Regions from separate parts of the Kitasatospora hibisci genome, predicted to be linked through region 4. Evidence: riboswitches for the same ligand, from Rfam matches in the RefSeq annotation. Region 4 holds a riboswitch; each other region holds the start of a gene.

Region 1 (7,567 bases), 1.6 Mb from region 4:
CCCCGACCTGCGGTCCGAGCAGGTCGGGGACGGAGTAGTCGGTGCCGCCGGACCGGGCGGCGTCGTTGGTCGCCGAGATGAACCTGATCAGTGCCCAGAAGTAGACCCCGCCGCCGACGAGGAGGATCACGAAGCCGGTGACGATCAGGTGGCGGGCCCTGGTCCGGGTGGCGGCGATCTCACGGAAGAAGTTGTCCCGCCGTGCCTGCATGACGTTGTACTGGTTGCCGGCGACGTTGTTCACGTTCCCGGCCTGCTGCTGCCCCACGTCGAAGCGGCGCTCCGCCCCCGGGGGCGGCTGCCCCGGCTGTGCGGGGTGCGGCGGTGTCGGGTGTCCGGCCGGGGGTGTCGGGCCCGGCGGCGTCGGTGCTGCGGGCCGGCCCTGCGGGGGTGTCGCGGGCCGGTCCCGGTGCGGCGACGGGGGCGGGTGTCCAGGGCCGGGCGCCGGTGTGGGCGGCTGCACGGTGCGGAAGGTGGCCGTCGGCCCCGGAGCGTCGATCCCGGGGACGGTGACGTCGGCGTCGCGCGGCTCCTCGTAGTGCACCTCGAACGGCCCGAAGTCCAGCACGTCCCCGGCGTGCACCTCCTCCTGCCCGAGCACCGGGTGGCCGTTCAGCCTGGTGCCGTTGGTGGAGGACAGGTCCTCGACGGTGGTGTGGCCGTCGGCGCGCCACACCACGGCGTGCCGACGGCTGACGCCGGGGTCGCCCACGTGGATCTGGCAGTCGGAGCTCCGGCCGACCAGCATCGGTTCGTCGGCGAGCACGAACACCTGACCCTTGAGTCGGTCCGGGCTGTCGACGACGAGGCGCGGTAAATCCAGCTCTTGCGAAGGCGGGCTCATGGCACGACCTCCTGGCGGTGAACCGGTGAACCACCGGCGGTGGCGAAACGCTTCGCCCGGCCGCCGGCTCGGGTGCCCTCCCTTCCAGTAAAAGCCACCGCGGCGGTGTGGCGCAGCCCCTGGCCCGATCCGCCGGCCGGGCGACGGCTACGCCGCCGACGCCGAGCGCGCCCCCGCGGTGATCCACGCCTCCACCCGCACCGTGGCCGTGATCGCCCCGAACGCCAGGATCCTTGTCAGCCCACCGTCCTCGCCCGTGCCCCCGGTGCGCTCTCCGTCCACGTCGCCGCTCCCGCGTCCGCCCCGGCCGGCACGCCATGCGGCGACGTCCGCATCGGTGATCCGGTAGGGCGCCAGGGCGGCCAGCAGCGCCAGCCGGGCGCCCGGCCGCTGCTCGGGCGGGACGTCGGCGAGGGCGGGTGCCGTCGGGTCGCCGCCGAGCGGTGGGTGACTGCCGTCCCAGCCGGCCACCGCACCGAGCACGGCGGCCCGGGCGGCCTCGCCCAGCAGCTCGCCGCCGGCGGAGGCGGCGGCCCGGAGTGCCAGGTAGGCGGGACCGACTGGGCCCGGACCGGCCCACTCGGGAGCGGGCCCGCCCGGGAGCGCTCCGTCGAGGACGGCGAGCCCGGCTCCCGGCTCGGGGCTGCGCCGCGCGGCCCTGCCGACCGCGAGCGCGGCGGCCCGCCGGACGTACTCGGACCGGCGCAGCGCGCTCGGCAGCAGCGCCTCCTCGTCGAGCAGCGCGGTGACCATGCGGTTGATGAAGTGGGTGGCCAGCACCGTGCCGACGAACTCGGGTGCCTGGTCGGCGGGGAAGGGCGGCGCCGCCAGCGCGGGGCTGCCGGGGGAACGGGTGGCGCCGGCCCACTCCAGCAGCGCCGCGTCACGTCGGTCGGCGGGTGTGCGGCCGGCCCGCGCGTCCTCGGCGAGCCGGTGGTCCCCGGCGCCGTGGGCGAGCAGTGCGTGCGCCTCGGTGCAGAACGGGCAGCGGTTGGCGAGCGAGACGGCGCTCGCGACGGCTTCCTTGTCCGCGCGCGGCGCGGTGCCGACGATCTCGGCCTCGCGCAGCAGCGCCCAGGTGGCGGCCAGCACCTCGGGCGCGGGGGAGAGGCTCATCAGGGGGCCGTCGGCGAGCAGGAAGTCCGTCTCCATCTGCGCGTAGACGGCGGCGACCCGTCCGGTGGCGGACTTCTGCGGGACGGGGGTGGTGTGGCGATAGGGCCTGGGCATGCGTGTTCCCCTCCGAATGGCAAGGCCTCGGGCGATATCGCAACTCATGGTTGCGATAGCCTGAGCGTGTCACGCTGTCCGCCGTAACGCAACCAGGAGTTGCAATGTCTTCCGACTCGCGCCCGCCCCAGCCCGGCCGGCCCGTGCCGGCTCCGTCCGGATCCGGGCCGTCCGGCTCCGTGGAGGCCGGTCGGGCCCGCCCGACGATCGGACGCGGAGAGAAGGTGCGGACGGCGGTCGTGGCCGCGACCCTCGCCGAGCTCGCCGAGATGCGCTACGCCGCGCTGACCGTCGACGCCGTCGCCCGGCGGGCCGGCGTCCACAAGACCACCGTGTACCGGCGGTGGAAGGACAAGGACGGCCTGATCGTCGACGCTCTGGCCGGGCAGATCGCCACGGAGATCCCGATCCCCGACACCGGGACGGTCGACGGCGACCTGCGCCTGCTCGCCCGGGGCCTCGCGGCCTGGCTGCGGGGGCCGAGCGGGGCGGCGGTGCTGGCGGTGATGCTCTCGGAGGCCGCCCTGGCGCCGGGGATCGCCGAGGCGCGGGCGCGGATCTTCCACGACCGGCTGCGCCGGGCGGAACCGATCGTCACCCGCGCGGTCGGGCGCGGCGAGCTGCCTGCCGGGATCGACCCGGCCGCGGTCGTCAAGGCCGTGGCTGCGCCGCTCTACTTCCGCGTGCTGATCACGGCCGAGCCGGTGGACGACGAGGCCGCCGACCGGTCCGTCGCGGCGGCCCTGGCCGCAGCCCGGAACGGCGGGCTGGGCTGACGACCGGGCCGACGGGCGAGGTGTCGAGGTGGCGCGGTGCGCCGGGCCGACGCGTGTCCCGACGTGAGGTGGGGCACAACGGTTCGCCGCAGGAGCTCGGCGCCCGCCGCCTGCGGGAACCGGACGCCGGACTGCGCCTCTGGGCGTGCGTCAGCTGACCGGTCGCCACCCTCTGCCCGTCAGAGAGGTGTTCGCGTCCGCTCCCGCAGCATCCGCTGGTCGATCACGCTCGACGGGCCGCCCGCTGCGCCTGCGGCCCGTTGCTCCCGCCCGTCGCCGCGGCCCCGCCCTCGTACGGCCCGACCATACGGGTGGGCGGCGAGTCTCATCCTTTCGGTCCCCGCTGGTCGGCGGGTCCGAAGGGACCCGGTGAACGCTAGGGTTGGCTACCGCGCCTCGGCGGCGGCCTCTGCTGTGGACGGGGGAACCGGGGCGGTCGCCCCAGTGTCCTAGCAACTGCCCGCTAGTGGCCGGGCGGGGAGTTCGAGGCGTGGGAGCAAGCAGGACATGGGTCTGACGAGCCACAAGGTGTTGGCGCTGACCGTGGCGGTCGCCGTGGCGATGATGGTCGGCACGGTCTGGCTCTGGCCGAGACTCGCCAAGCAGAACTGGCAGGCCGTGCTCGGCCGGATCGGTGCACTGCTCGCCACCCAGGTGACCGTGCTCGCCGCGCTCGGGCTGGTGGCCAACAACTACTTCGCCTTCTACAGCAGCTGGGACGACCTGCTCGGTACCGGCGACAACGGCCCGGTCGTCATCCAGAACAAGGCGGACGCCTCCGGTCGCCTCCTGGTGGAGACCGTCGGCCACGCCGACGTCCAGGGCGGCGGGGCGCTCGGCCGGGACCCCGGGCAGTCCGGGGAGATCCGCCAGGTCCGGATCGACGGCGCCGTCTCCCGGCTCTCCACCGAGGCGTACGTCTACCTGCCGCCGCAGTACTTCCAGCCCGATTACGCGCAGCGGCAGTTCCCGGCGGTCATCGTCAGCACCGGCTTCCCCGGCATCGCCAAGAACCTGGTGACGCGGCTCAACTACCCGGGCGCCGCACTGAAGTTGCTCCAGGAGGGCCGGATGCAGCCGACCGTCCTGGTGTTGATGACCCCGTCGCCCGCGCTGCCGCAGGACACCGAGTGCGAGGACGTCCCCGGCGGCCCGCAGTCCGACACGTACTACACCAGGGACGTCCCGTCCGCGATCCAGGCGACGTTCCGGGTCTCCACCGCTCCGCAGGCCTGGGGCTTCATGGGCAACTCGACCGGGGGCTACTGCGCGCTCAAGCTGGCGATGCGCCACCCGGACGTCTTCCCGACCGCCGTCTCGCTCTCCGGCTACTACCGGGCCGCCGACGACCCGACCACCGTCGACCTGTTCAAGGGCGCCGACGGCGAGCAGCGCCGCAGTGAGGCCGACCTGATGTGGCGGCTGAAGAACCTGCCGCAGCCCAAGGTGTCCGTGCTGCTGGCCGGTACCAGGGAGGGGGACGGCGAGTACCGGCGCGACACCGAGGCGTTCGTCGGCGCGGTGCAGAGCCCGATGAAGGTCTCGTACAGCCTCCTGAAGACCGGCGGCCACAACTTCGAGACCTGGAGCAAGCTGCTGCCCTCCTCGCTGGAGTGGCTCTCCGAGCACCTGAAGGTCCCGGGCCGGCCGGTCTGACCCGGATCGGCCGGTGCCCCCCGGGGGGGGCGGGCACGACCGTCCGGCTCAGGCCACCTGCTCCAGCGTGCCGGTGTGCAGCTCGCCGACCCGGCCGCCCTCGCCCTCGTACGTCCAGAACGCGCGCACCGTCAGCCTGGCGAGGTCCATCACGTGGCTGACGGTGATGCCGCTCTGCTCGGTCCAGCTGACGAAGTACAGCTCCGGGCCGACCTCCGCGACGTGCAGGGCGACGTCCTCCCACTGGCCGGCCGACTCGCCGAGGCCCTCCCAGCGCAGCCGCTTGCCGTCGGCCGAGTAGGCGTTGCGGAAGGCCGCGCCGTTGTCGACCTGGAAGAGGTAGGTGCGGCCGGCGAAGGCGGGCAGGGCGGCGGTCATGGCGGGACGGGTCCTCGTCTCTCGTCGTGCGGTGCCGGGCGTACGTCCCGGGGCGTGTGGTCTGGTGCCTGCGGTGCGGTGCTGTGCACGCGGTCCGGGCGGGACCGGTCCACCGCGGTGCGGGCCGGTCGGCACGTGGCCGCGGATGGACCTCCAACCTATCCGACGAGGTGACCTCCGCGACGTACTTGCCGAGACCCCGCCACGGCGCGGGGCGCCGCCCCGGCCGCGGACCGGATGTGAGCTGCGCGACAACCGACCCCGCCGAGTTGTCGGGTCCCGGAGGGGCTGCCTAGCCTGCTCGGGACGTCCGCTTCGCGGACCCCCGCCGTCGGGACGCCGAGTCCTGTCCACCCGCCGGTCGGCAACCGAGCACCACAGCGGACGGGAGCGGGGGACCCAAGGTAGTGCCTCGGTCTGCGCGCTCCCCGCGCGGCCGGGGCTAGGGGTGAAGCCGCTCCGACGGACGGCCGGGCAACCTCAGCCCGAACCCGACAGCTCACCTCGCAGGCGTCGCAGAGGACACTGCCATGCAGAAGCCTGCCCGGCGCCGTGCGCCACGCCATGCCCGACCCTCTCGCCGCGGCCGCAACGCGGCCCTCGCCGTCACCGGCGTGCTCGCCGTCGGCGGCGCCGGCCTCCTCGGCGTCTCGGCGGTCACCGGTGCGCATGCGGCGACCACGCCGACCGTCACCCAGGACAAGCTGACCCCGGCCACGATGGTCGCGGGGAAGGCCGCCACCGCCTCGCTGAGCGTCCACTCCTCGGCCTGCTTCACCGCGAAGACGGTCGGTGTCGGGGTGCGCGACGCGGCCGGACGCAACCTCGACTTCCCCGGCAACGTCGCCAACGCGCGGATATGCCCGAGCGGCCTGTCGATCACCACCGGTTCGCGCACGCTGCCGGCCGGGACCTACACCCAGTTCGGCTTCTGGCAGGACCTCGGCGGCGCCTGGCACAACCTGCCGGCGCGACAGCTGGTGGTCTCGGCGGCCACCGCCGGCCCGAGCCCCGTCCCCACCGCGACGCCCGTGCCGTCGGCCCCCGCGACCGCCGCCCCGAGCGGCCCGGCCACCGGGGCGCCCGCCGCCGGGAAGAAGCCGATCTGGTCCGACGAGTTCGACAGCCTCGCCCTGGGCTCCCGCTGGACGGCCGACCGGAGCAGCTCGTACCACTACGGCGACCACAACCCGAACGACAACAAGCTCGACTGGCTGGACAGGGACAACGTCAGCGTCTCCGGCGGTGTCGCCACCTTCACCGCCCGGCCGAGCACCCACACGCTGGAGAACGGCAAGAAGGCCTGGGACACCGGCCTGCTCACCACCGAGTACTCCACCGAGGGCTTCAAGGTGAAGACCGGCGACTACATCGAGACCCGGGTCAAGCTCCCCGCCGGCACCGGCGCCTGGCCGGCGCTGTGGACGTGGAACGGCACCAGCGGCGACCACGGCGAGATCGACAGCTTCGAGTACCACGCGGACAACGCGAACCTGCTGGAGCTGACCAACCACGTCAACCCGGGCTACAAGTACGTCACCGACGCGAAGGCCGTCGCGCACGACCAGTGGGTCACCGTCGGCACCCAGTACGGCGCCACCTCGGTGGACTGGTACATCAACGGGGTGAAGGTCTTCTCGGACGGCAAGGGCGTCGGCGCCGACTGGTCGGCCTACCCGATCCTGAACCTGTCGCTCAGCGCCGGGCAGTACCACCCCGCGCCGCAGGGCACGGCCCCGATCACCTTCGCCGCCGACTACCTGCGCGTCTACCGCTGACCCGCCCGTGCACCGGCGTGCCCGCGCCCGCCGGCCCGCCCGGACGATCCGAACGCCGGAGCGCCGACCCTCCCCGTAGGAGGGCCGGCGCTCCGGCGCCGCCGCGTCCGTGGCGCCACGCCACCAGGGGATCAGCCCTCGGTGACCGAGACTTCGAACGGTTGCCTGTTGTTCGCCTCGTTCGTGTCGTCGTCGCTGCGCACCGCGACCCAGCCGGTCAGCAGGCTCCCCACAGGGGTATCCTCGCTCACCCGGAGCGGAATCAGGCCCGTTGCGCTCCGGCCCGCGGCCAGGCCGGCCGGGAAGGTGCAGCGCACCCGGTGGCCGTTCTGGAACGGGTAGCAGTTGTCGGGGAAGAACGGCCCCTCCGGCTCCACCCCCTCGGGCAGGGTGACCACCATGGTGAAGGGCGAGGCGGTGCGGTCCGGGCCGAGGTTCGCGACGAAGGCGTGCAGCGTGGTGATGCCGCGGGGCGGGGCGGGCTCCGGGTCGATCCGGATCACCTCAAGGTCGGATCCGGACGTCGCGCGCGCCGCCGCGACCGGTACGGCGGCCTGTGCGCCGGCCGACGCGGGCGCCTGCCGCATCTCGTCGCCGGTCGGGCAGGCCAGTGCCGGACCGGCGGCCAGCGCCACCAGCGCGCACCCCACCGTCAACGACCTGCCGAGGAAAACCCGTGCGGAACCTCTGCGCGACATCGGCGCTCACCCTGCTCTCTGCTTCCGGTGCCCCGCACCGTCGCGGGGCATTGCGTCCGCACCCAGCGTGACCGGCCGGTCCGCCGCGGCCGGGGCGACCCGCCCTCGGGCCGCTCGAACGGACGAACCCACCCCTCCTTAGCCGGACCCGGTGCGGAAGCCGACGCAGAAGGCCGTGCGCAGGAAGCCGTGCGCGGGAAGTCGCAC
Region 2 (7,567 bases), 1.8 Mb from region 4:
ATCCGCACCCCCGGCGACCGCGAGCTCGGCCTGCGCCGCGCCCGCGCCGCCACCCTGCTGATGCTCGCGCTGCCCGGCTCGGCCTACCTCTACCAGGGCGAGGAGCTCGGTCTGCCGGACGTCACCGACCTGCCGGACGAGGTCCGCCAGGACCCGTCGTTCTTCCGCCAGGCCGGCCAGGACGGTTACCGCGACGGCTGCCGCGTGCCGATCCCGTGGTCCGGCACCGAGGCCCCGTACGGCTTCGGCCCGACCGCCGGCGGCCCGAGCTGGCTGCCGCAGCCCGCCGAGTGGGCCGAGCTCAGCGTCGAGGCGCAGACCGGCGACCCGACGTCCACCCTGGAGCTGTACCGCAGCGCGCTGGCCGTCCGCCGCGAGCAGGCCGACCTCGGCGCCGGCACCGACGTCGAGTGGCTGGACAGCCCGGCCGGCACGCTGGCCTTCCGCCGCGGCTCCTTCGTCTGCACCGTGAACACCACCGCCGAGCCCGTCCGGATACCGGCGCCCGGCCGCCTGCTGCTCTCCTCCGCGGACGCCCTGGTGGACGGCGGCGAGACGGTGCTCGCTCCGGACAGCACCGACTGGTGGGCGGTCTGACGTGGTTGCAATAGGCTCTGGGACCGTGACTACGGCGCGACTCTCAGACATCGCGGCGCAGGCGGGGGTCAGTGAAGCCACCGTCTCCCGCGTGCTCAACGGCAAGGCGAACGTCTCGGCCGCCACGCGGCAGACCGTGCTGGCGGCGCTCGACGTGCTCGGGTACGAGCGGCCGACCCGGCTGCGCCAGCGCAGCGCGGGTCTGATCGGGTTGATCACCCCAGAGCTGAGCAACCCGATCTTCCCCGCGCTGGCCCAGGTGATCGAGCAGGTGCTGAGCCGGCACGGCTACACGCCGGTGCTCTGCACCCAGACGCCGGGCGGGTCCACCGAGGACGAACTGGTGGAGATGCTGGTCGACCGGGGGGTGTCGGGCATCGTCTTCGTCTCGGGCCTGCACGCCGACACCACCGCTGACCACGACCGGTACGCCCGGCTCATCGGCCGGCAGGTGCCCTTCGTGCTGATCAACGGCTTCAGCGAGAAGATCGACGCCCCGTTCATCTCGCCGGACGACCGCTCCGCGATGTGGATGGCCGTCCAGCACCTGGCCGAACTCGGCCACGAGCGGATCGGTCTGGCCGTCGGCCAGCGCCGGTACGTGCCGGTGCTGCGCAAGATCGAGGGCTTCACCGCGGCCATGCGCGAGGTGCTCGGGCGGACCGAGGAGGAGGCCCAGGGCCTCGTCCACCACACGCTGTTCAGCGTGGAGGGCGGGCACGCCGCGGCCGGCGCGCTGCTGGACAAGGGCTGCACGGCGATCGTCTGCGGCAGCGACATGATGGCGCTCGGCGCGATCCGCGCGGTGCGCCAGCGCGGGCTGAGCGTCCCCCAGGACGTCTCGGTGGTCGGCTTCGACGACTCGCCGCTCATAGCGTTCACCGAGCCGCCGCTGACCACGATCCGGCAGCCGGTGGAGGCGATGGCCACCGCGGCCGTCGACGCGCTGCTGGAGGAGGTCGGCGGGAACGCCGCCCAGCGCGGCGAGTTCATGTTCCAGCCGGAGCTCGTGATGCGCGGCTCCACGGGCGCCTGCGCCCGCTGAGACGGCACGCCCGGACGCCGCGTCCGGGCGGGAACGGCCGGGGCCCGGGGAGCACACCGCTCCCCGGACCCCGGCCGTTCGCCGTTCAGCCCTCCTGGGCCGCGGGACGGCCCTCCTCCAGGCGGTGTCCGTCGGTGGCCTCGCCGGTCCGGGTCTCGGTGCGCCGGCCCCGCGCGAGGTAGTCGCGGAGGATCAGCTCGACGGCGTCCTGCGGGTTCTTGGTGCCGGAGAGCATCATCGCGTCGATCGCGAGATTGGCGTCGAGCGTGACGGTGACCTGGGCCATGGGGACTCCTCCTCGGGTGCGCAGAGCAGCAGCATGCCCGGTGCGGCCCGGTTTGACCATGACCGGGCGGGCCCGGTGCCGAGCCCGTCGCCGGGCCGTCGCCGGGCCGGGTGCTCGCGGGCCGGGTCCGGCCGGCGGCGCGCAGGCCGATGCCCCCGGGGAGGAGCGGTCTCTCTCCCCCGGGGGCTGCGGCGTGTGCGGTGGGTCAGACCCGGCCGGCGAAGTCCGGGGCCCAGTTGGCGACGGTCTGGGTCCGCACGCCCGCGCTCGGGTTGGCGGCCTCGACGTACTTGCCGTCACCGATGTAGAGCGCGACGTGGTAGACGCCGGAGTCCTGGCCGTTGTTGGACCAGAACAGCAGGTCGCCCGGCTTGAGGGCGTCCAGCGACACGTGGGTGCTGGCGGCGGCCTGGTCGGCGGCGACGCGCGGGACGGAGACGCCCGCGGCGCGCAGCGCGGCCTGGGTCAGGCCGGAGCAGTCCCAGCCGCCGTTCCCGGTGCCGCCGTAGACGTAGGCCTGGCCGACCTTCGACAGGGCGAAGGAGACCGCGGCGGCCATGCTGCCGGTGGCGGCCTCGGCCGGTGCCTGGGCCTGGGTCTGGGAGGCCTGGGTGGCGGTCTGCGCGGCCGGCTTGGCGGCGGTGGTGCCCGCGGCCTGGCCGGAGGAGCGGTTGAACCAGTCGAAGCCCTTGCCGGACTCGTCCGAGGCCTGGGTCCGGGCGTGCTCGCCGAGGCTCAGGTGCTGGCCCGGGTAGATGTGGTTCGGGCCCTCGGTCAGGGTGTCGCGGTTGAGCTCGTACAGCCGCTCCCAGCCGCCCTGGACGTGGTGCTCGTCGGCGATGGCGGACAGCCAGTCGCCGGTGACCACGGTGTAGTCGCCGTCCTTCTCCTGCCACTTCTGCGACCAGTCGGAGCGGTTCTGGCTCCAGGTCTTGGTGGCGTCGGCGGCGGCCGGGGTCTCGGCCTTCGGGGCGGCGGGCTTGGCGGCGGGGGCCTGGGCGGCCGGCTTGGCGGCCGGGGCCGGGGTCTGCGCGGCGGGCTTGGCGGCGGTGGAGGTGTCGACCGCGGCGGGGGTGCCGCCCTTGGTCAGACCGGCCTGGACGGAGCAGACCGGCCAGGCGCCCGGGCCCTGGACCGCGAGCACCTTCTCGGCGATCGCGATCTGCTGGTCCTTCGTGGCCAGGTCGGCGCGGGCGGCGAAGGCCGTGCCGCCGAACTCGGCCCAGGTGCTGTTGGTGAACTGCAGGCCGCCGTAGAAGCCGTTGCCCGTGTTGATGCTCCAGTTGCCGCTGCTCTCGCACTGGGCGACCTTGTCCCAGGTCGCGACCGAGGCGGCGGAGGCGGAGGTGGTGGTCAGGCAGGGGATGGTGAGGCCGATGCCCGCGACTCCGAGCGCGGCGATGGCGCGGCGGGTACGGCCGGACAGGCGGGTGCCGTTGGTGGGCAGCATGAAGATGCGGTCCTCTCCCACGCCTGCGAGGTGAGCTGTCGGATTCGGGCTGGAGTTGCCCGGCCGCGCTGTGGACGCGGCTTCACCCCTAGCCCTGGACCGGTACGCGGACCGGCCCGGGGCGACCTACCTGTGGTTCCCCCGCTCCTGCCGTGGTGCGTTTCTGCGCTGCCAGCACACCCGACGGCAGGACTCGGCGTTGCGGACGGGCTGGGTCCGTGTGGCCACGAACGGGGAGCACGTTAAGCAGACTCAAGTTCAAACCGCAAACATGTGTGATGCCCGTCACGGTTTGCGGACCGCCTGCTCGCGACGTGTCCACCATGATCAGAAATGACCGATTTCCGGCAACGCCCGTACGGGACGCCGCAACTGCCTATGCTTCAGAACGTCGGGACCGACGCAGCCGTCTGGGGGGAGGGCTACGCAGCGATGGCCATGGACGAGGAGCGGGGCGGCGGATCGCCGGCCGACGGAGCCCGCGGAGCGCATCGCAGGGCAAAGCATCGCAGACCGGACATCCCACCCGAACGACCCCGAACTCCCGTAAGCCGTCGCACAATGCTGCGCTGGCTCGCCGTCGGCACGGTGTTCGCCGCGATCGGCGGCGAGGAGGCCCTGCGTCGCTCGCTGACCGGCTCGACCGGCTCGACCGGGTCCGCCCCGGGTAGCACCGCCACCAGCCTGGCCGACACCGGCGGCGACGGCGGCACGGAACACGGCGGCCCGGACCGCGGCGGCCCGGACCGCGGCCCCGGCGTACCGCCCGCGCCCGGCGACGGCGCCGAGGGCGCCGCCCCCGAGCCCGACCAGGGCGGCCGCCGTTGGTCCGACCCGGCCGGCTGGGGCGGCCGGGTGCCCGGACCGCAGAGTGCCGTCCGGATCACCGACCGGGTGCTGCTCGACACCGACGCCGCCGTCGGCTCCCTGCTGGTCGAGCCCGGCGGCTCGCTCACCTTCGCCGCCGACCGCGGTGTCACCCTCAGCTCGGCCGGCAACGTCGAGGTCCGCGGAACCCTCGCCCTCGCCCCCGGCGACACCGCCGTGCACACCCTGCGCTTCCCCTCCGTCGACGAGAAGCGCTTCCAGGGCGACGGCATGAAGGTGGTCGACACCGACGTCGGCCTCTGGGTCACCGGGGCCGGCTACCTGCGGCTGGACGGAGCCGCCAAGACCGCCTGGGTGCGCGCGGCCGGCGAGCTGCGGGCCGGTGCCACCACCGTCAGCCTTGCCGCCCCGCCCGCGGGTTGGCGGGCCGGTGACGAACTGGCCGTCACCCCGACCGGTCCGCCGGACGAGGACGGCTTCTCCGCCCGCTACGACCTCGCCGTCGTGCGCTCCGTCAGCGGATCCACCGTCACCCTGGAGGCCCCGCTGCGGTACGCCCACCCCCGGGTCGCCCTCGGCGGGGGCGTCACGGTCGGCGCCGAGGTGCTCAACCTGACCCGAAGCGTCCGGGTCGAGGGCTCCGCGGAGGGGCGCGCCCACGTCCACCTCACCAGCTCCCGCCAGGCCGACGTCCGGCACGCCGTGCTGCGCTGGGTCGGCCCGCGGACCGACACCAGGGAGAGCTGGAAGGGCCCGGACGGCAGCGCCGCGGTCACCACGCCGGTGCTCGGCCGCTACGGGCTCCACTTCCACATGCTCGGCGACGCCACCCGCGGCACCGTGGTCGAGGGGGTGGTGGTGCGCGACGCCGGCAACCACGCGTACGTCCCGCACGCCAGCCACGGCATCACCTTCCGCAGCTGCATCAGCCACGACACCTGGGAGGACGCCTACTGGTGGGACGGCCCGCCGGACACCCGCACCCCGCAGCAGCCGTCCGACGACATCGTCTACGAGTCCTGCGTGGCCTCCCGCACCGTGCTCGAGCCCAACCCGCGGGCCTACCGGCTGACCGGCTTCAACCTGGGCGCCGGCACCGGCGGCAAGGCGCTGGACTGCGTGGCCGTCGGCGTCCAGGGCGCCAACGGCGCCTCCGGCTTCGAGTGGCCGGAGAACGGCGAGGGGGTCTGGACCTTCCGGCGCTGCCTGGCCCACAACAACCTGCAGGACGGCATCTTCGTCTGGCTGAACGCCCGGCAGCACCACGTGGTCACCGAGTTCGCGGCCTACCACAACGGCGGCTGGGGCATCGAGCACGGCGCCTACCTCAACGACTTCGACTACACCGCGAGCGTGCTCTACGGCAACGCCGGCGGGGGAGTGGCGCTGCACTCGCTCGGCCGGGAGAAGGGCACCGTCTTCGACGGGCTGCTGATCGACGGCGCCGGGCAGAGCGACTTCGCCGTCTCCACCGCCCGTCACGAACTGGCCGGCGAGGCCGTCACCTTCAGCCGCAGCCGGTTCACCGGATACCGCCGGGCCGGCCTCGCCTTCCGGGCCACGCCCGACGGCCAACCCGACGACGTCCTGGTGCTGGACTGCGAGTTCGGCGGGAACGAGCTCTGGCTGGACCCGGAGGCCGGGCCGCCGAAGAACATCCTGCTGCGCCGGGCCGGCCGGGCCGAGGCGATCCAGGTGCGCCGGGCGGAGGACGGCGGCGCCGCGCAGCCGCAGTGGAACGCGAGCAGCACCCTGCTCGCCTCGTTCGCCGCGCAGTCCCGGCCGGTGCAGCTGCCGGCGCTGCGGTTCGAGGACGCCGCCGCGCCCACCGGACGGGTCGGCGGCGACTCCTGAGCGCCCGACCACGGGCGCGGGCCCGCCCACGCACGCGCGGGGCCCGGAACGCCATCGTTCCGGGCCCCGCGCCGCGTTCTGAGGTTCCCGCCTACTCGGCGGCGTGCCGCCCGCCACCGGAGCCCGTGGCGGGCTCCTCGGCGGCCTCCTCGGCCTCGACGACCTGGGCCGGCAGTGCGGCCAGGTAAGTGGAGCCGATCAGCTGGCCGACCGTCGGGTACGCGCCCAGCGGTGCGGCCGACGGGCAGCCGCTCTCCTCGGCGGCCGCGGCGAGCAGCTCGGAGTCGGCCTCCGGGCCGATCACCAGCGGGGCCAGCGCCGGGTTCTGCGCGCCCATTTCCTTGAGGTGCGCGACGGCCCCGGCCACCGAGCCGGGTACGTCGAGCGCGGCGGCGACGACCGGCACGGCGAGGCGGGCCGACAGCAGCACGCCGGTGATCCCGGCGGCGGCCGCGGCGTCCTCGCCACCGACGGTGGTGAGCACCACGCCGTCGGCGGCCGTCGCGATGGCGAACAGTCGGGCGCGGTCGGCGCGGGCCAGACCGGCCTCGGAGAGGCGCACGTGGACGGCCTCGGCCAGCAACGGGTGCGGGCCCAGCACGTCGGTCACCTGGGCGCCGTGCTCGGCGGCCAGCGCGTGCAGCTCGGCCAGGAAGCCGTGCGGCCCCGGTACCAGCGGTACCACGACCGGCGCGGGCAGGCCGGCCTCGGCGGCGGTGGCCAACAGCTCGGCGACGGTGCGGTCCTCGGCGGAGGCCTCGCCCTCGGCCTCGCCGGCCGGGAGGTAGCCGGCGGCGGTCTGTACGCCGGTCTGCTCGCTGCGCACGATGGAGAGGAGTTCCTCGACCACCGGGCGGGACTCCGGGCCGGCGGTCGCGGGCACAGCGAGCACCAGGGCGGGGGCTCCGGTCGGGATCTCGGGGCGCTCGGGGCGGCGGTGGCGCCCCCGCGCACGGGAGCCTGGGGTGCGGACGGGCAGTGGCGCGCCCGGGATGGCTGCGGTGCTCATGGCGGAGATCGTAGGACATAGGGCCGCCCTGCCTGCAGTCGGCTACCGAACCCAGCGGGGCGGCCTGCCGTAAAACCGGACATAAGGTGCAATGTCTTCGTGAAGTGGCGGTCTCGCCCCGGACGCGTCCGGACCCGCCCCCTGTTGCACCGGTGGCGCGTGAGATGTCTCACAGGGCTGCGGCCGCCTGACGCAGGGTCACGGGGGTGCGACTCCGGGCGTTCGAAGATCAACATTCAGCGGGGAGCCGCCTACGGGCGGTTAGCGGAAGCTCGCCGATTCCGTCGGATTTGTCCGCTTACGTACCGTCAGGTGTCGAGGTGGTGAAGAGTTGCGGTTCGGTGGCGAAGGGTCCGTGCACCTGCACTGTCCCGTGCTGATGCACGTGCACTGGAGCTATCATCACGTCAAGTGAGGCGTTGTGCCGGGCCGGTACGGGGCCGGTCCAGTCGTTCGGCTGTGGCCGGGGCGCCGCGCTGGACGACCACTCCGGAGCTC
Region 3 (7,567 bases), 2.0 Mb from region 4:
GCGATGCCGCACAAGATGAACACCCGCTCCTGCGAGCGCGTCAACGGCCTCGCCGTCATCCTGCGCGGGTACGCCTCGATGACCGCCGAGCTCGGCGGCGACCAGTGGAACGAGGGTGACGTCTCCTGCTCGGTGGTCCGCCGGGTCGCGCTGCCGGACGCGTTCTTCGCGTTCGACGGCCTGCTGGAGACGTTCCTGACCGTCCTCGACGAGTTCGGCGCCTTCCCCGCCGTGATCGAGGCCGAGCTGGACCGCTACCTGCCGTTCCTCGCCACCACCAAGGTGCTGATGGGCGCGGTGCGCGCGGGCGTCGGCCGGGAGACCGGGCACGAGGTCATCAAGGAGCACGCCGTCGCCTCGGCGCTCGCGATGCGGGCCGGCGCGCGGGAGAACGAGCTGCTGGACCGGCTGGCCGCCGACGAGCGGATCCCGCTGGACCGCGCCGCGCTGGACGCGCTGCTCGCCGACCGGCTCGCCTTCACCGGCGCGGCCGGCGCCCAGGTCGCCGAGGTGGTCCGCCGGGTCGAGGCGGTCGCGGCCGCCCGCCCGGAGGCCGCCAAGTACGCCCCGGGCGACATCCTCTGACGATTGGTCGTCCGTAGTGGGAGTCGGCGGGCCCCGTCACCGTTCGTTCGGTGACGGGGCCCTCGCCGTTCCCCGGCCCCTAGGGGGCGCCGGCGGCCGGGTGGCCGGGGTCGAGCGGTGGGGCGTTGGTGCCGCAGTTGTAGCGGCATTCAGGCTCGGCCACCGGGTGGTCCTCGGGAGCGAGCACATTGCCCCGCACGGTGGTGAACGCGATGAGCCCGCCCGTGACCAGCAGTCCGGCGCAGATCAGCATCGCGGTGTGGAAGGCGGCGTCCACCGAAGACGGCACCCGGTACGCGTCGCCGCTGAGGCCGGCGAGCGCGGGCAGCGCGGCGACCGCGAGCAGGCCGGCCGCTCGGGCGGCGGCGTTGTTGACGCCGCTGGCGATGCCCGCGTGCCGGACGTCCACGGCGGCCAGCACCGTCGCGGTGAGCGGTGCGACCAGCAGCACCATGCCGGAGCCCATCACGGTGACGGCGGGCAGCACGTCCGTCCAGTACGAGGCTCCGGGCCCGATCCGCAGCATCAGCAGGACCCCGGCCGCGCAGAGCAGCGGCCCGACGGTCAGTGGCAGCCGGGGGCCGATCCGCTTGCCGAGCCGGCCGGCCCGGGCGGAGAGCGCGAGCATCAGGACGGTGATCGGGACCAGCGCCAGCCCGGAGACCAGAGGCGAGAAGCCGGCGACGATCTGCAACTGGACGACCAGCAGGAAGAACACCCCGCTGAAGGCGGCGTAGACGCAGAGGGTCACGAGGTTCACCGAGGTGAACAGCCGGGAGGAGAAGAGGTCGAGCGGCAGCATCGGCTCCGGGGTGCGGCGCTCGACCAGGACGAAGGTCGCGCCGAGCACCAGGCCTGCCGCAGCGGTGATCCAGACGCCGGCGGAGAGCCCGTCTCCGGCCGCGGTCAGCGCGTAGGTGAGCGAGCCGAGGGACAGGGCGGCCAGCACCGCGCCGAGCGCGTCGAACCGCCCGGTCGCGCTCTCGTCCCGGCTCTCCGGCACGTGCCGGGTGGCCACCACGACCACCAGCACGGCCAGCGGGACGTTCAGCAGGAAGATCCACCGCCAGCCCGGGCCGTCCACCAGCCAGCCGCCGACGAAGGGGCCGACCGCGGCCGCCACCCCGCCGAGGCCGGACCAGAGGCCGACCGCCGCCGAGCGGTCGTCCGGATGGAAGACGGCCTGGAGCATCGCCAGCGACCCCGGGGTGAGCAGCGCCCCGCCGATGCCCTGCACCGCGCGGGCGGCGATCAGCACCTCGATGCTGGGTGCGGCGGCGCAGGCCGCCGAGGCGGCGGCGAACCAGACCACGCCGAGCAGGAAGACCCGGCGCCTGCCGTAGCGGTCGCCGAGGGCGCCGCCGAGCAGGATCAGCCCCGCCAGGGTGAGCAGATAGGCGTTCAGCGTCCACTGCAGGGCGGCGAGCGGGGCGCCGAGGTCTTCGCCGATCCGGGGCAGGGCGACGTTCACCACGGTGCCGTCGAGCATCGCCATGCTGGAGCCGAGCACCGTCGCCAGTAGTACCCAGCGCCCCTGCGCGGTGCTCAGGCGCAGGGTGCCTGCCTCGGAAGTGGCCACGGCCCGATGGTCCGCCCCCCGGGGCCCGAGTGACAAGGGTCACCGGGGGTGTGTCGGCGGCTGGCTTTCCGTGAGTGATCGTGTGCGGACGGCCAGCGAAATGGGCGGAGTGTCGCGGATCAGTGGCGCGCCGTTAATGGATTGTGCACGTACTGTGCAGCGGGCCATCCGGAGCGTCACGGTGCCGCCCGCGGAATCGCCTGATGCGGGAGATCGACATTGCTTCGCTCGAACGGATGGGTTTTAGTTCAGCGACCGCCCGGCGTCAGCCCGGGTGGCCACCGGGTGGAACGCCTAGTCCTGCCGCTGCCCGGTGGTACGAACTGAACTCTGTACGGCAGGAGCGGGGGACCCACAGGTAAGTCGCCGGACCGGAATTCGCGGTCCGGCTTGGGGTGAAGCCGCCTATGCGGCCGGGCAACTCCAGCCCGAACCCGACAGCTCACCTCGCAGGCGTCGGAGAGGAACTCTTCCATGCCCGCACAGGCCCGTCGTATCGCCCTGCCCCGCGCCGCCCGCATCGGTATCGCGACCGCCGTCACCGGCGCCGCGTTCGCCCTCCCGCTGGTGACCGCCATCAGCGCCCAGGCCCACACCGCCCCGGCCGCGAAGCCGCAGCAGGCCGCCACCTGGACCGGCGCCACCAGCGTCGACGCCGCCCCGGTCGCCGCCGCGCAGCCGGCCGCCGAGGCCGCCGCCCCGGTCGAGGAGAGCTACAAGGTCGTCAGCGGCGACACCCTGTCGAAGATCGCCAACGCCAAGGACGTCCAGGGTGGTTGGAAGGCGCTGTACGAGCACAACCGCTCGGTCGTCGGCTCCAACCCGAACCTGATCTTCCCGGGCCAGAAGCTGGCCCTGGGTGCCAAGGCCGCCGCTCCGGCCGAGGCCGCCAAGCCGGCCGCCCCCGCCGCCAAGCCGCAGGTCTCGCACGACTCCGCGAAGCCGGCCGCCCCGGCGAAGCCGGTCCAGGCCGCGAAGCCGGCCGCCCCCGCCGCCAAGCCGGCGCAGGCCCCGGCCGCCAAGCCCGCCGCCCCGGCACCGGCCGCCGTGGCCTCCACCTCCGGTTACGTCGCCCCGCTGGCCAACCCGAAGCTCGGCACCGCCTACGGCGTCGCCGGTTCGATGTGGGCCTCCGGCCACCACACCGGCGCCGACTTCGTCGCGGCCACCGGCACCCCGCTGCGCGCCGTCGCGGCCGGCACCGTGGTCAAGGCCGGCAACGGCGGCGCCTACGGCAACGAGGTCGAGATCAAGCTCGCCGACGGCAAGTACGCCCAGTACGCGCACCTGTCCTCGATCGGCGTGAAGGTCGGCCAGGCCGTCACCGCCGGCCAGCAGATCGGCCTCTCCGGTGCGACCGGCAACGTGACCGGCCCGCACCTGCACTTCGAGATCCGCACCGGCTCGGAGTACGGCTCGGACATCGACCCGATCGCCTACCTGCGGGCGCACGGCGTCGCCATCTGACCCGGTCCACGACCGAGTTCAGACCACCGCCAGGTGCGGGGCGAACGAACTCCCGGGATGGTCATGTCGGGTGACCGCTCGACCGGGTGATCGCCGCACCAGTGGCGGACATACGGGCGCGGGACACGCCCAGGCCGGCCCGGCTCGCGAGACCTCCCTCGCGAGCCGGGCCGGCCGCTTTCGTGTCCGTGCCGCTTCCGTAGGCCCGGTCGCGGTCCGGCGTCCGATCGCGTCCCCTTCCCTGCCGGCCCGTCCGGCCGCTCCGGTCACGCCCGGCGGGCAGGCAGGCCGGTCTGTGCGGCGGTCAGCAGCCGGTGCATCTGCTCGCCGAACCCCTCGGTGTCACCGGCCGGTTCGGGGAAGACCAGGCGGACGTCGCGGTGGCCGTGCGGGTGGTCCAGGCGCAGTACCAGGCCGTGGCGGTCGAGTGCGAGCGGGCGGATCTCCGGTTGCCCGGCGAGGAGTTGGGGGTCGAGCAGCCGGGTGAGCGCGGCGAGCGCGTCGGGGTGGTCGTCGGCCAGGTGGGTGAGCAGGCCGGCCTCGTAGAGGGCGAGCGGGTCCGGTGCGGCGAGGTCGAGGTCGGCGCCGGTGAGCGCGCTGGTGCCGTACGGGGTGGCGAGGACGGCGTGGGCGACGTCCAGGTGCAGGTGGACGCTGAGGCCGTCGTCGGCCAGGTGGGCGAGCCGGAGCCGGCCGGCCAGGGTGAGCCGGGCGCGGACGCGGTCGCGGACGGCGACCGGGGCGATGTCGGTGACGTCCAGCACGACGGCCAGGCCCTCGGTGTCGCCGGTCGCGGCGAGCGTGAGCCCGGAGTCGAGCGGGGCGCTCAGGCGCAGCCGGGAGCCGTGCACCGAGACGGGGGTGTCGAGGCCGTGGTGCTCGCCGCGGGCCCGGACCACCACCGAGGAGGTGGCGCTGAGCAGGCTGCAGATCCGTTCGGCTGCCGTGGGCTCTGGGGCCTCGGCCTCGGCCTCGGCCTCGGCCTCGGCGTCGGTGGGGGTGGGGCTCACGGCGACCTCCAGGTGATTAGGTTAGGCTTACCTAATCACCTGGGTCGCGTGGAAGGCAAGGGCCGCCCGCCCGGTGGTCCGCCGGCCTGGCCGGCGCGCGGCGGGCCCGGACGCTCGTCGTCCGGGCCCCGCGGTTCAGGATCCTTGCCCGACCCCCGCCTGCGTGGCGGTGGATCAGCCGACCACGGCCTGGGCGTCGATCTCGACGAGCATCGGCTCCTGCGGCAGTTCGGCGAAGACGGTGGTGCGGCAGGGCTTCACGCCTCCGGGCTTGATGTTCTCCTCGATGAATTCGGCGTAGGCCTCGTTCATCAGCGGGAAGTCGGCCCGCTCGGTGAGGTAGACGCGGAACATCACCACGTCCTCGATGGTGGCGCCGCCGGCCTCGACGATCGCCTTCACGTTCTCCAGCGTGCGCCGGGTCTGCGCCTTCACGTCGCCGTGGTGGAGGTACTCGCCGGTGGCCGGGTCCTGCGATCCCTGGCCGGAGACCTGCAGGACGGGGCCCTTGCGGACGCCCTGGGAGAACATCCAGGCCGGGGCGGGGGCGCCGTCGGTGCGGATCTCGCTCTTCTCGTTGCCGCTCATGGCTTCCTTCGTGTCGCGGGCGGGCGGTTGGAGGGGCAGGTGGCAGGGGGGATCCCGCGAGGGCCGAGGGCCCGGACGGTCAGCCCTCCCGGGGTGGCCGGCCGCAGTCGGCGGAGACCGCGCGGGCGGTGGCGAGCAGGCGGGGCAGCAGCTCCAGTACCTGCTCGTGGGGAAGGACCACGTCCGGGACGGAGATCGAGACGGCGGCGACGACCCGTCCTCCGGCGTCCCGTACCGGCGCGGCCACGCAGTTGATGAAGGCCTCGTGCTCGGCGTGGTCCTGCGCCCAGCCCTGGGCGGCGACCTTCTCCAGTTCGGCCAGCAGCGCCTCGGGGCCGGTGAGGGTGCGCGGGGTGTGCGGGGTGAAGTCGATGCCCGCCACCACCCGGCGCCGCTCGGGCGCCGGAAGGTCGGCCAGCAGGACCTTGGCGACGGCCGCGCTGTGCAGGACGGCGCGCAGCCCGATCCGCGAGTACATCCGCACGGGGTGGCGCGAGTCGTACTTGTCGATGTAGACCACCTCGCCGCCCTCGTAGGCGGCCAGGTGCACGGTCTGGCCGGTGGCGGCGTTCAGCTCGGCCAGGTGCGGGGCGGCGATCCGGCGGATGCCGCGCTGTTCCAGGGCGAGGCCGGAGAGCGCGAACAGCCCGGCGCCGAGGTGGTAGCGGTAGGCCTGGTCGCGGTGGACGAAGCGTTCCGCTTCGAGGCTCTGGAGCAGTCGCAGCACCGTGGTCTTGTGCACGCCGAGCACCTCGGCGAGCTGGTCCAGCGAGCGTTCGCCCTCGCCGAGTTCGGTGAGGATGCGCAGGGCGCGGGTGACGGTCTGACTCATCGGCGGCCTCCCGGGGCCGGGGAGGTGGTCGGTCGGCGGCCGGTGGTCGGGCCGCCGACCGGGGGCAGGGTGGGGGAGGTGATGCCGTCCACCGAGACCGCGGTGGCCGCCCACTCGTACGGGGATGCGTCCAGCAGGGCGGCGACCACCGACGCGGGCGGCAGGTCGGGCTGATCGCCGTGGGACGTCAGGGCGCAGGCGGCGCTGAGGTGGCCGAGACGCAGTCGGCGGCGCTGGTCCAGGCCGCGCAGGGTGGCGGCCAGGTAGCCGGCCGCGAAGGCGTCGCCGGCGCCGGTCGCCTCGACCACCTCGACGGCGAGGGCCGGCTCGGTGACGGTCGCGCCGTCCCGGTCCAGGGCGGTCGCGGTCCGGGCGGCGTCCTTGACCACGACGGTGGCGGGGGAGGGGAAGCGGCGGCGAAGTGCGTGTGCGTCGCCCGTGCCGAACGCGTCCTCGGCCTCGTCGGCGCCGAGCAGCAGCAGGTCGCAGGCGTTCAGCAGCGGCGGCAGCACGGCCGGGTCGCGCTCGCGCCACAGCGCGGGGCGCCAGTTGAGGTCGAGGCTGACGAGGAGGCCCGGTCGTCGGGCGGCGATCAGGACGCGCAGCAGCGCGAGGCAGTCGTCGGAGAGGGCGGCGGTGATCCCGGAGAGGTGCAGCAGCCGGGCACCGGCCAGCAGGCGGGCGGCCGCCGGATCGTCCAGCAGTGCGGGGGAGAGCGCGGAGGCGGCCGAGCCGCGGCGGTGGTAGTGCAGCCGACTGCGGCCCGGACCGAGGTCGTGGCGGCTTCCGTCGGAGCCGCCGACCTCCTTGAGGTAGAGGCCGGTCGGGCGGTGCCGGTCCACGGCGACCGCCGAGACGTCCACCCCGCGGGCGGCCAGCTCGGCGAGCAGCCGGCGGCCGAACCCGTCGTCACCCACCCGGCTGATCCAGGCGCTCGGCACGCCGAGCGCGGCCAGCGCGCCCGCCACGTTGGACTCGGCGCCGCCGACGGAGATGCGGAATCCCTCCACCGACTCCAGCGGGCCCGGCCGGTCCGGCAGCAGCGCGGCCATCGACTCGCCCACGCAGACCGCCGTCGGTCCGCCGGGCGGCGGTGGGGCGCCCGGGCCCTCGATGGACTCCTGTCGGGGCATCTGCGGGCTCCTCGTCTGCGGGTGCCGTTCCGTCGACCTTCGGTTCCGTCCGTTCTGCCGGCTCCGTCGACCGTCGGGTTCCGGATTCGGTTCCGTTGACCTTCGTCCGGCGCCGATGCTAGAACCGTGATGTCAACATGCGCAACCAGCGTTGCACATGTTGCAACCTGCTGAGGAGGGGTGACAGTGGATCAGACCTTCGCAAGCGCCGGCACCGGGCCGGGAATCGACGCCGACAAGGTGGCGGCGCTCGCCGACGAGGTGCTCGACTGGCGGTTCAAGGCGCTTCCGGACGCCGCCCGGGGGCTGAGCGTCCGCGACTACCTCGCCACCGGCCCCAGCCTCGCCGGGTTCGGCACGCCGCTGCTCACCC
Region 4 (7,567 bases):
GGATCCTGCCCGCCACCGCGATGCGCCGGCAGCCGATGGGCCCCAACCAGCTGGCCTGGCTCGACGCCGCCCTCGCCGCCCTCGCGGACAGCGGGCTGTCCCCGGCCCGCCGGCACGACACGTTCCTGCTGATCGTCGGGCACATCCGCAGCCTCGCCCAGCAGCGGCTCGACGCGAACCAGGAGGACGACCAGGAGTGGAACCGACTCACCGCTGAGCTGCTGGAGCGCCACGGTCCGCGCTTCCCCGCGCTGACCGCCGCCATCGCGGCCGGTGCCTTCGCACCCCGGGAGGAGGATCCGCTGGCCTACGGTCTGGAGCGCATCCTGGACGGCGTCGCCGTCCTGGTCGACCGCGCCGCGCCGCAGCCGTAGCCGGGGGCGGCCGGCGGACGCCGCCGGCCGGGTGACCCGTTCGGCCCGCGGTCCGCGCGACGGCGGCCTCCCGGACCTACGCTCGGTGGACGCGCGGCGTCCGGTGGGAGCCCCCTCCCGGCCCGCCGCCAGCTCGCCCCGGAGGCCGCCATGCACCGTCGGACCGCTGCCGTCGGCGTCCTGCTCGCCGCCGTCGCGCCGGCCGCCGCGGGGCTGGCCGGGTGCGGAGGCGGCGGGCTGACGGCTGCGACGGCGGCGGCGCTGGACGGGAGGCGGATCCCGGTGCGCGCGGTCGAGGCCCGGGTCGCGGAGCTGCGGCACACGGCCGGCGGCGCGTCGGTGGACGCCCGGCAGCAGCCGGACGGGCTGGCCCGGCGGGCCGTCGCCGACCTGGTGCTCGACGCGGTGGTGGCCCGTGCGCTGGCCGACCGCGGGCTGGCCGTCTCCGCCGCAGAGGTGGCGACGGCGCGCGCCGACGCTGCGGAACGGTCCGGGGGCGCCGATTCACTGGCCCGGGTGCTGGCCGCCCGGGGCGTTCCGGGCAGCGGGATCGACGACTGGTTCCGCAGCCGGCTCGGCCTCCTCCGGCTCGCCGCCGCGGCCGGGGCGGACGCCGGCACCCCGGAGGGCGAGGACGTCGTCCGCCTCGCCCTCGTCGACGCGGCCGCCGCGCTCCGGTTGCGGATCAACCCGCGCTACGGCACCTGGGACCCCGCCCGGGCCACCCTCGTCCCCGACCTCCCGCCCTGGCTCGCCCCCTGACCGGCGGTGCGCACGGGCGGGTGCGCAGAGGACGTCGGCCCCTTCGACTTCTCGCGCCTGAGCAGCGCGCCGGCCGGCCCCGGCCGTGCGCCGACCGGGCCGGAATGCGGAAGCGGCGGCCGGGGCGGCCCGGGTAGGTTCGGGGTGTGACGAATCTTCCCGGCGCGAAGCTGATCCTGCTCACCACCACCCACCGGGTGGCCCCCGGACTGCTGTCCTGGCCGGCGTGGGAGGCCCTGCGCTCGGCCGGGCGGGTGCTGGCCGCCGACGAGGGGCATCCGCAGGTGGCCGCGGTGCGCCAGGCCGGGGTCGAGGTGGAGGTCGTGGCGCCCGCCTCCGCGCCGGCGCTGGCCCGGACGCTGACCGGTCAGCCGGCCGGTGCGGGGGCGACGGTCTGGCTGGGCAGCCCGGACGGCGACCCGGGCCTGACCGACGCGCTCGCCCGCCTCGCGGTCGAGCACGCGGGCGAGGTGCCGGAGATCGAGGTGCTGCCCGGCTCGTACGACCTGCCCGGTGCACGGCTGCTGGACCTGGTCTCGGTGATGGACCGCCTGCGCTCGCCGGGGGGCTGTCCCTGGGACGCCGAGCAGACCCACGCCAGCCTGGTGAAGTACCTGGTCGAGGAGGCCTACGAGCTGGTCGAGGCGATCGAGGAGGAGGACCGCGAGACGCTCCGCGAGGAGCTCGGCGACGTCCTGCTCCAGGTCTTCTTTCACTCCCGGATCGCCGAGGAGCACCCCACCGACGCCTTCTCCATCGACGACGTCGCGGGCGACATCGTCGAGAAGCTGATGTACCGCCACCCGCACGTGTTCGGCGACGCGCAGGCGGAGGGCGCCGCCGAGGTCGAGGCCAACTGGGAGGCCCTGAAGGCCGCCGAGAAGTCCGGGCGCGAGTCGGTGCTGGACGGAGTGCCGGCCGGGCTGCCGTCGCTGGCGTATGCGGCGAAGCTGGTCTCCCGGGTCCGCCGGGCCGGGTTCACGGGCGTGCCTGACGCGCCGTTCGAGCTTCCGGCGGAGCTGACCGCGGAGTCGGCGGGCACGCTGCTGCTCGCCGTGGCGCAGCGGGCGCACGACGCGGGCGTGGACGTGGACGCGGCGCTGCGGGCGGCCGCGCGCGGCTACCGGGAGGCCGTCCGCGCGGCCGAGGGGCTCAAGCCCGAGTAGGGCCGGAGCGGGTGGGTGCTGCGGGCACGCCGCCCGAAGGCCCGCCCCCCCGAGAGCCCGGGGAGGCGCCCGGCGCGCGTTCAGACGCGCGCCGCCTCCTCCACCGGCCGGCGCGGCTGCGGCACGACCACCTCGCCGATGGCCTCGCCGACCAGCTGCAGCAGCTCCGCGAGCCGCTCCAGGTCGAGGTGGTCGGGCAGGTCGGCCAGCGAGACGATCCGCTCGCCGTCCGGGCCGGCGACGCAGAACAGGTCGATCGGCCCGAGGTGCTTCTCTGCGGTGTCGACGAGGGCGGCGACGTCGCTGGGGCGCCGGACGTCACCGCAGACGCCGACGACCGGACAGCCCGGCCGGTCGAGCTCGGTGGCCAGGTCCTCGGCGACGCCGACCTGCTCGTCCGCGATGAGGACGCCGGCGGCGCCGGCCGCGGTGAAGCGGCGCGCGAGGTCGGCCCCCGACCCGCCGTCGAGTACCGCGATCACGACGACTGCCCCGGTGACCCGCATGGTGCGCTCCTCCCTGGTGGGCGGCTCCGCACCGGCGCCCACACACGTGCTTTGCGGAGGATCGTAGGCTCGTCCCGATCCTCCGCAACAGGAATTACCCGTCAGGTGACCAGGCTCACGCCTGCCGTACGGGCGATCTCCACCGGATACGGTCGACCCATGCCAGTTCAGCCCGATCCCGCCCGCCCGTCGCTCTTCACCTGGGAGTTCGCCGCCGATCCGTACCCGGCGTACGCGTGGCTGCGGGAGCACGAGCCGGTGCACCGCACGACCCTGCCGAGCGGGGTGGAGGCCTGGCTGGTGACCAGGTACGCGGACGCCCGGCAGGCGCTCGCCGACAGCCGGCTCTCCAAGAACCCGGTCCACCACAGCACGCACGCGCACCGCACCGGCCGGGTCGGCATCCCCGGTGAGCGGCAGGCCAACCTGATGACGCACCTGCTGAACATCGATCCGCCGGACCACACCCGGCTGCGCCGCCTGGTCTCGAAGGCGTTCACCCCGCGCCGGGTGGCCGCCTTCGAGCCCCGGGTGCAGCAGCTCACCGACCGGCTGATCGACGGCTTCGCGGCCCGCGGCAGCGCCGACCTGATCCACGAGTTCGCCTTCCCGCTCCCCATCTACGCGATCTGCGACCTGCTCGGTGTGCCCGCCGAGGACCAGGACGACTTCCGCGACTGGGCGGGCATGATGATCCGCCACGGCGGCGGCCAGCGCGGCGGCGTGGGGCGGGCGGTGAAGCGGATGCGGTCGTACCTGGCGGAGCTGATCCACCGCAAGCGGGCCGATCTCGGCGACGACCTGATCTCGGGGCTGATCCGGGCCAGCGACCACGGCGAGCACCTGACCGAGAACGAGGCCGCGGCGATGGCCTTCATCCTGTTGTTCGCCGGGTTCGAGACGACCGTCAACCTGATCGGCAACGGCACCTACGCACTGCTGCGCAACCCCGGGCAGCGGGAGCTGCTGCAGGACTCGATCGCCCGTGGCGAGACCGGCCTGCTGGAGACCGGGATCGAGGAGCTGCTCCGCTACGACGGGCCGGTGGAGCTGGCCACCTGGCGGTTCGCGACCAGCCCGCTGACCATCGGCGGGGTGGAGATCCCGGTGGGCGACCCGGTGCTGGTGGTGCTCGCCGCGGCGGACCGGGACCCGGCGCGGTTCGCCGACGAGAACACCCTCGATCTCGCTCGGACGGACAACCCGCACCTCGGCTTCGGGCACGGCATCCACTACTGCATCGGCGCTCCGCTGGCCCGTCTGGAGGGCCGTGCCGCGCTGGCCACGCTGCTCACCCGGCTGCCCGACCTGCAGCTCGCCGAAAGCCCGGAGAATCTGCGGTGGCGCGGTGGTCTGATCATGCGTGGACTTCGTGAACTTCCGGTCGAATTCACTCCGGAGAACCTACAGGAGAACCCCCTCTGATCACGGCCGGAACCGTTCGCAGCGGCCTGCACGTCTTCCGGCCGGTGGGCTCGACACGCTGACACGGCGTCGCCGAGTCTCCCCTGGAGAGGGGCTGAAACATCATCAATCCGGACATACCGCCTTCGTTGGTGGGCGATCGACCGTGTGCCGTAATTTCTGTGTGATATCGGCGATATGAGCTTGTGATTGGTGTGAGGATCTGTCTACTCTCCCTGAAGTTCGCAGCTGCGGACCTCGTGCGCGGAACGCCGAATCCTGCCCGCCGTGCCACGGGAAACCGACCAGAACCCTGGGCAGGGGCGGGGGACCCAGGTTTGTTGCCGTCCTCCACGGCTTGGGGTGAAGCCGCAGTCGCGGGCAGAGCGCCTCGCGACACGCGGCCGGGCCACCTCCCGGTCCGAACCCGACAGCTCACCTCGCAGGCGTGCGGAGAGGGACGTCTTCATGCTGTTCGTTGGAACTGGCCGCCACCGCCGCCGCACCCAGGCCGAGAAGGCCATCGCCGTCGCCGGTGTGGCCGGCGTCGGACTCGCGATGCCGCTCCTCACCGCCACCGGCGCCTCGGCGGCCCCCGTCTCCACCTGGGACGCGGTCGCCCAGTGCGAGAGCGGCGGCAACTGGAGCATCAACACCGGCAACGGCTTCTACGGCGGTCTGCAGTTCACCTCCAGCACCTGGAAGGCGTACGGCGGCACCGCGTACGCGCCGCAGGCCAACCAGGCCAGCAAGGGGCAGCAGATCGCGGTGGCCGAGAAGGTCCTCGCCTCGCAGGGCCCGGGTGCCTGGCCGGTCTGCTCCAAGCGGGCGGGCCTGAGCAAGGGCGGCGCGGCGGCCGAGGTGGACACCGCCGCGAACGCCAAGCCCGCGGCGCCGAAGCCGGCGGCGCCGAAGCCCGCCCAGCCGAAGCCGGCTCAGAAGCCCGCCCAGCCGGACCGGAAGCCGGTGCAGCAGCAGGCTCCGAAGCCCGCCGCCCAGCAGCCCGCGCAGCAGGACGCCAAGACGCCGGACTTCTCGGGCCAGGGCGGCTGGGACGCCGACGCGAAGGTGTACTGGTACCAGAACGACGGCGCCTGGTACTGGACCAGCCACCGGAGCGTGTACCAGCAGTACGCGGGCCAGCACGCCCCCCAGGCCGCCGTCCAGTCCGCCGGCCAGTCCGTCGGGTACATCGGCCAGGGCGACAGTCCGACGGCCGGTCACGCCGAACCCGCCGCCCAGCAGCAGAGCGCCGGCCACGGCTACACCGTCCGGGACGGCGACACACTCGCCGGCATCGCCGCCGCCCAGGGCGTGTCCGGCGGCTGGCAGGCGCTGTACGACGGCAACCGCGGCACCGTCGGCGGCGACCCGGACCTGATCATCCCCGGCCAGGTGCTCAACCTCGGCTGAACCCCCGGCCGCTGAACCCGGGCCACCGCCCGTCGGCGCGGACGAAGGGGGGGTCGGATACCTCCCCCTTCGTCCGCATCCGGACCGCTTTCACGGGGCAACCAGGTGAACTACCGGTGGGTAGTGCGGCCACACGCTGAGACGGACCCATGGTCGACGTGGCCCCGAGAGCCCGTGCGGTTAGGCTCTGGTCGTAACGACTCCGCAATCGTCCGGCCGACAGCACCCACCGTCAGCCGGACCTGCTTCCGCTAGGAGATGCCTCGTGCCGTCCATCGATGTCGTCGTAGCCCGTGAGATCCTCGACTCGCGTGGCAACCCCACGGTCGAGGTCGAGGTCGGCCTCGACGACGGCAGCACCGGCCGTGCCGCTGTCCCGTCGGGCGCCTCCACCGGCGCCTTCGAGGCGCTGGAGCTTCGTGACGGCGACAAGAACCGCTACTTCGGCAAGGGCGTGGAGAAGGCCGTCCTGGCCGTCATCGAGCAGATCGGCCCGGAGCTGGTCGGCTACGACGCCACCGAGCAGCGTCTGATCGACCAGGCCATGCTCGACCTGGACGCCACCCCGGACAAGTCCTCGCTCGGCGCCAACGCCATTCTCGGCGTCTCCCTGGCCGTGGCGCACGCCGCCTCGGAGGCCAGCGACCTGCCGCTGTTCCGCTACCTGGGCGGCCCGAACGCGCACGTCCTGCCGGTCCCGATGATGAACATCCTCAACGGCGGCTCGCACGCGGACTCCAACGTCGACATCCAGGAGTTCATGATCGCTCCGATCGGCGCGGAGTCCTTCTCCGAGGCCGTCCGCTGGGGCGTCGAGGTCTACCACACCCTCAAGGGCGTCCTGAAGGAGCGCGGCCTCTCCACCGGCCTCGGCGACGAGGGCGGCTTCGCCCCGAACCTGGACAGCAACCGCGAGGCCCTGGACCTCATCACCGAGGCCATCCAGAAGGCCGGCTACGTGCCCGGCCGCGACATCGCGCTGGCCCTGGACGTCGCCGCCTCCGAGTTCTTCAAGGACGGCGCCTACCAGTTCGAGGGCAAGTCCCTCTCGGCCGCCGAGCTGATCGAGTACTACGCCGAGCTGGTCGCCGCGTACCCGCTGGTCTCCATCGAGGACCCGCTGGACGAGTCGGACTGGGACGGCTGGAAGGCCATGACCGTCAAGCTGGGCGACAAGGTCCAGCTGGTCGGCGACGACCTGTTCGTCACCAACCCGCAGCGCCTGGCCAAGGGCATCGAGACCGGCACCGCCAACGCGCTGCTGGTGAAGGTGAACCAGATCGGCTCGCTCACCGAGACCCTGGACGCCGTCGAGCTGGCCCAGCGCAACGGCTACCGCTGCATGATGTCGCACCGCTCCGGCGAGACCGAGGACGTCACCATCGCCGACCTGGCCGTCGCCACCAACTGCGGCCAGATCAAGACCGGTGCCCCGGCCCGCTCCGAGCGCGTCGCCAAGTACAACCAGCTGCTGCGCATCGAGGAGATCCTCGACGACGCCGCCGAGTACGCCGGCCGCGGCGCGTTCCCGCGGTTCCGCTCCGCGGACCAGTAAGCCCGGCAAGTACGAGGGCTGACACACACTGCTCCCGCCGGTGCCCCGCCTGTTCACCCCGTAGGGTGGGCGGCGGGGCACCGGCGTGACCGGGCGGCGCCACTCGCGACCAGGAGGGGACACCGGAGATGGCAGGCTGGAGGATCCCGGGCTTGACGGCCCGGCCTCGCTTCACGAGCCGGGCGACGGTCCTCGTCCTGGTGCTCTGCTCCCTCGTCGCGATCCTGGCCTACCCGACCCGGCAGTTCATCTCCCAGCGCTCCGAGATCTCCGCCCAGCGGGCGAAGGCCGAGCACGCCCGGCAGCAGGTCGAGCAGCTGCGCCGGGAGAAGACGCGCTGGCAGGACCCGGAGTACGTCAGGGCGCAGGCCCGCGCCCGGCTGCACT

The links. A riboswitch is a leader RNA that binds a small molecule or an ion and turns the genes downstream of it on or off. The one in region 4 is predicted to bind cyclic di-AMP.
Region 1: another riboswitch for cyclic di-AMP. It lies ahead of ACF9IK_RS07590 (glycoside hydrolase family 16 protein); the one in region 4 lies ahead of ACF9IK_RS14405 (transglycosylase family protein).
Region 2: another riboswitch for cyclic di-AMP. It lies ahead of ACF9IK_RS06720 (transglycosylase family protein); the one in region 4 lies ahead of ACF9IK_RS14405 (transglycosylase family protein).
Region 3: another riboswitch for cyclic di-AMP. It lies ahead of ACF9IK_RS06000 (peptidoglycan DD-metalloendopeptidase family protein); the one in region 4 lies ahead of ACF9IK_RS14405 (transglycosylase family protein).

The regions. Positions count from the first base shown of each region.
Region 1 is NZ_CP171642.1:1,779,655-1,787,221, reverse strand. It holds gene ACF9IK_RS07615 (FHA domain-containing protein) at 1-844, opposite strand, end outside; gene ACF9IK_RS07610 (carboxymuconolactone decarboxylase family protein) at 992-2,074, opposite strand; gene ACF9IK_RS07605 (TetR/AcrR family transcriptional regulator) at 2,314-2,850, shown strand; gene ACF9IK_RS07600 (alpha/beta hydrolase) at 3,358-4,506, shown strand; gene ACF9IK_RS07595 (MoaF-related domain-containing protein) at 4,555-4,884, opposite strand; cyclic di-AMP (ydaO/yuaA leader) riboswitch at 5,248-5,412, shown strand; gene ACF9IK_RS07590 (glycoside hydrolase family 16 protein) at 5,415-6,662, shown strand; gene ACF9IK_RS07585 (hypothetical protein) at 6,794-7,360, opposite strand.
Region 2 is NZ_CP171642.1:1,575,308-1,582,874, reverse strand. It holds gene ACF9IK_RS06735 (glycoside hydrolase family 13 protein) at 1-597, shown strand, start outside; gene ACF9IK_RS06730 (LacI family DNA-binding transcriptional regulator) at 623-1,642, shown strand; gene ACF9IK_RS06725 (hypothetical protein) at 1,728-1,928, opposite strand; gene ACF9IK_RS06720 (transglycosylase family protein) at 2,134-3,399, opposite strand; cyclic di-AMP (ydaO/yuaA leader) riboswitch at 3,384-3,556, opposite strand; gene ACF9IK_RS06715 (hypothetical protein) at 3,940-6,060, shown strand; gene ACF9IK_RS06710 (hypothetical protein) at 6,152-7,069, opposite strand.
Region 3 is NZ_CP171642.1:1,404,145-1,411,711, reverse strand. It holds gene purB (adenylosuccinate lyase) at 1-585, shown strand, start outside; gene ACF9IK_RS06005 (MFS transporter) at 665-2,164, opposite strand; cyclic di-AMP (ydaO/yuaA leader) riboswitch at 2,476-2,635, shown strand; gene ACF9IK_RS06000 (peptidoglycan DD-metalloendopeptidase family protein) at 2,639-3,631, shown strand; gene ACF9IK_RS05995 (DUF2470 domain-containing protein) at 3,898-4,641, opposite strand; gene ACF9IK_RS05990 (RidA family protein) at 4,816-5,229, opposite strand; gene ACF9IK_RS05985 (IclR family transcriptional regulator) at 5,309-6,061, opposite strand; gene ACF9IK_RS05980 (sugar kinase) at 6,058-7,194, opposite strand; gene ACF9IK_RS05975 (amino acid deaminase) at 7,381-7,567, shown strand, end outside.
Region 4 is NZ_CP171642.1:3,389,685-3,397,251, reverse strand. It holds gene ACF9IK_RS14430 (TetR/AcrR family transcriptional regulator) at 1-374, shown strand, start outside; gene ACF9IK_RS14425 (hypothetical protein) at 525-1,136, shown strand; gene ACF9IK_RS14420 (MazG family protein) at 1,283-2,302, shown strand; gene ACF9IK_RS14415 (SDR family NAD(P)-dependent oxidoreductase) at 2,383-2,808, opposite strand; gene ACF9IK_RS14410 (cytochrome P450 family protein) at 2,968-4,233, shown strand; cyclic di-AMP (ydaO/yuaA leader) riboswitch at 4,506-4,675, shown strand; gene ACF9IK_RS14405 (transglycosylase family protein) at 4,681-5,625, shown strand; gene eno (phosphopyruvate hydratase) at 5,891-7,180, shown strand; gene ACF9IK_RS14395 (FtsB family cell division protein) at 7,333-7,567, shown strand, end outside.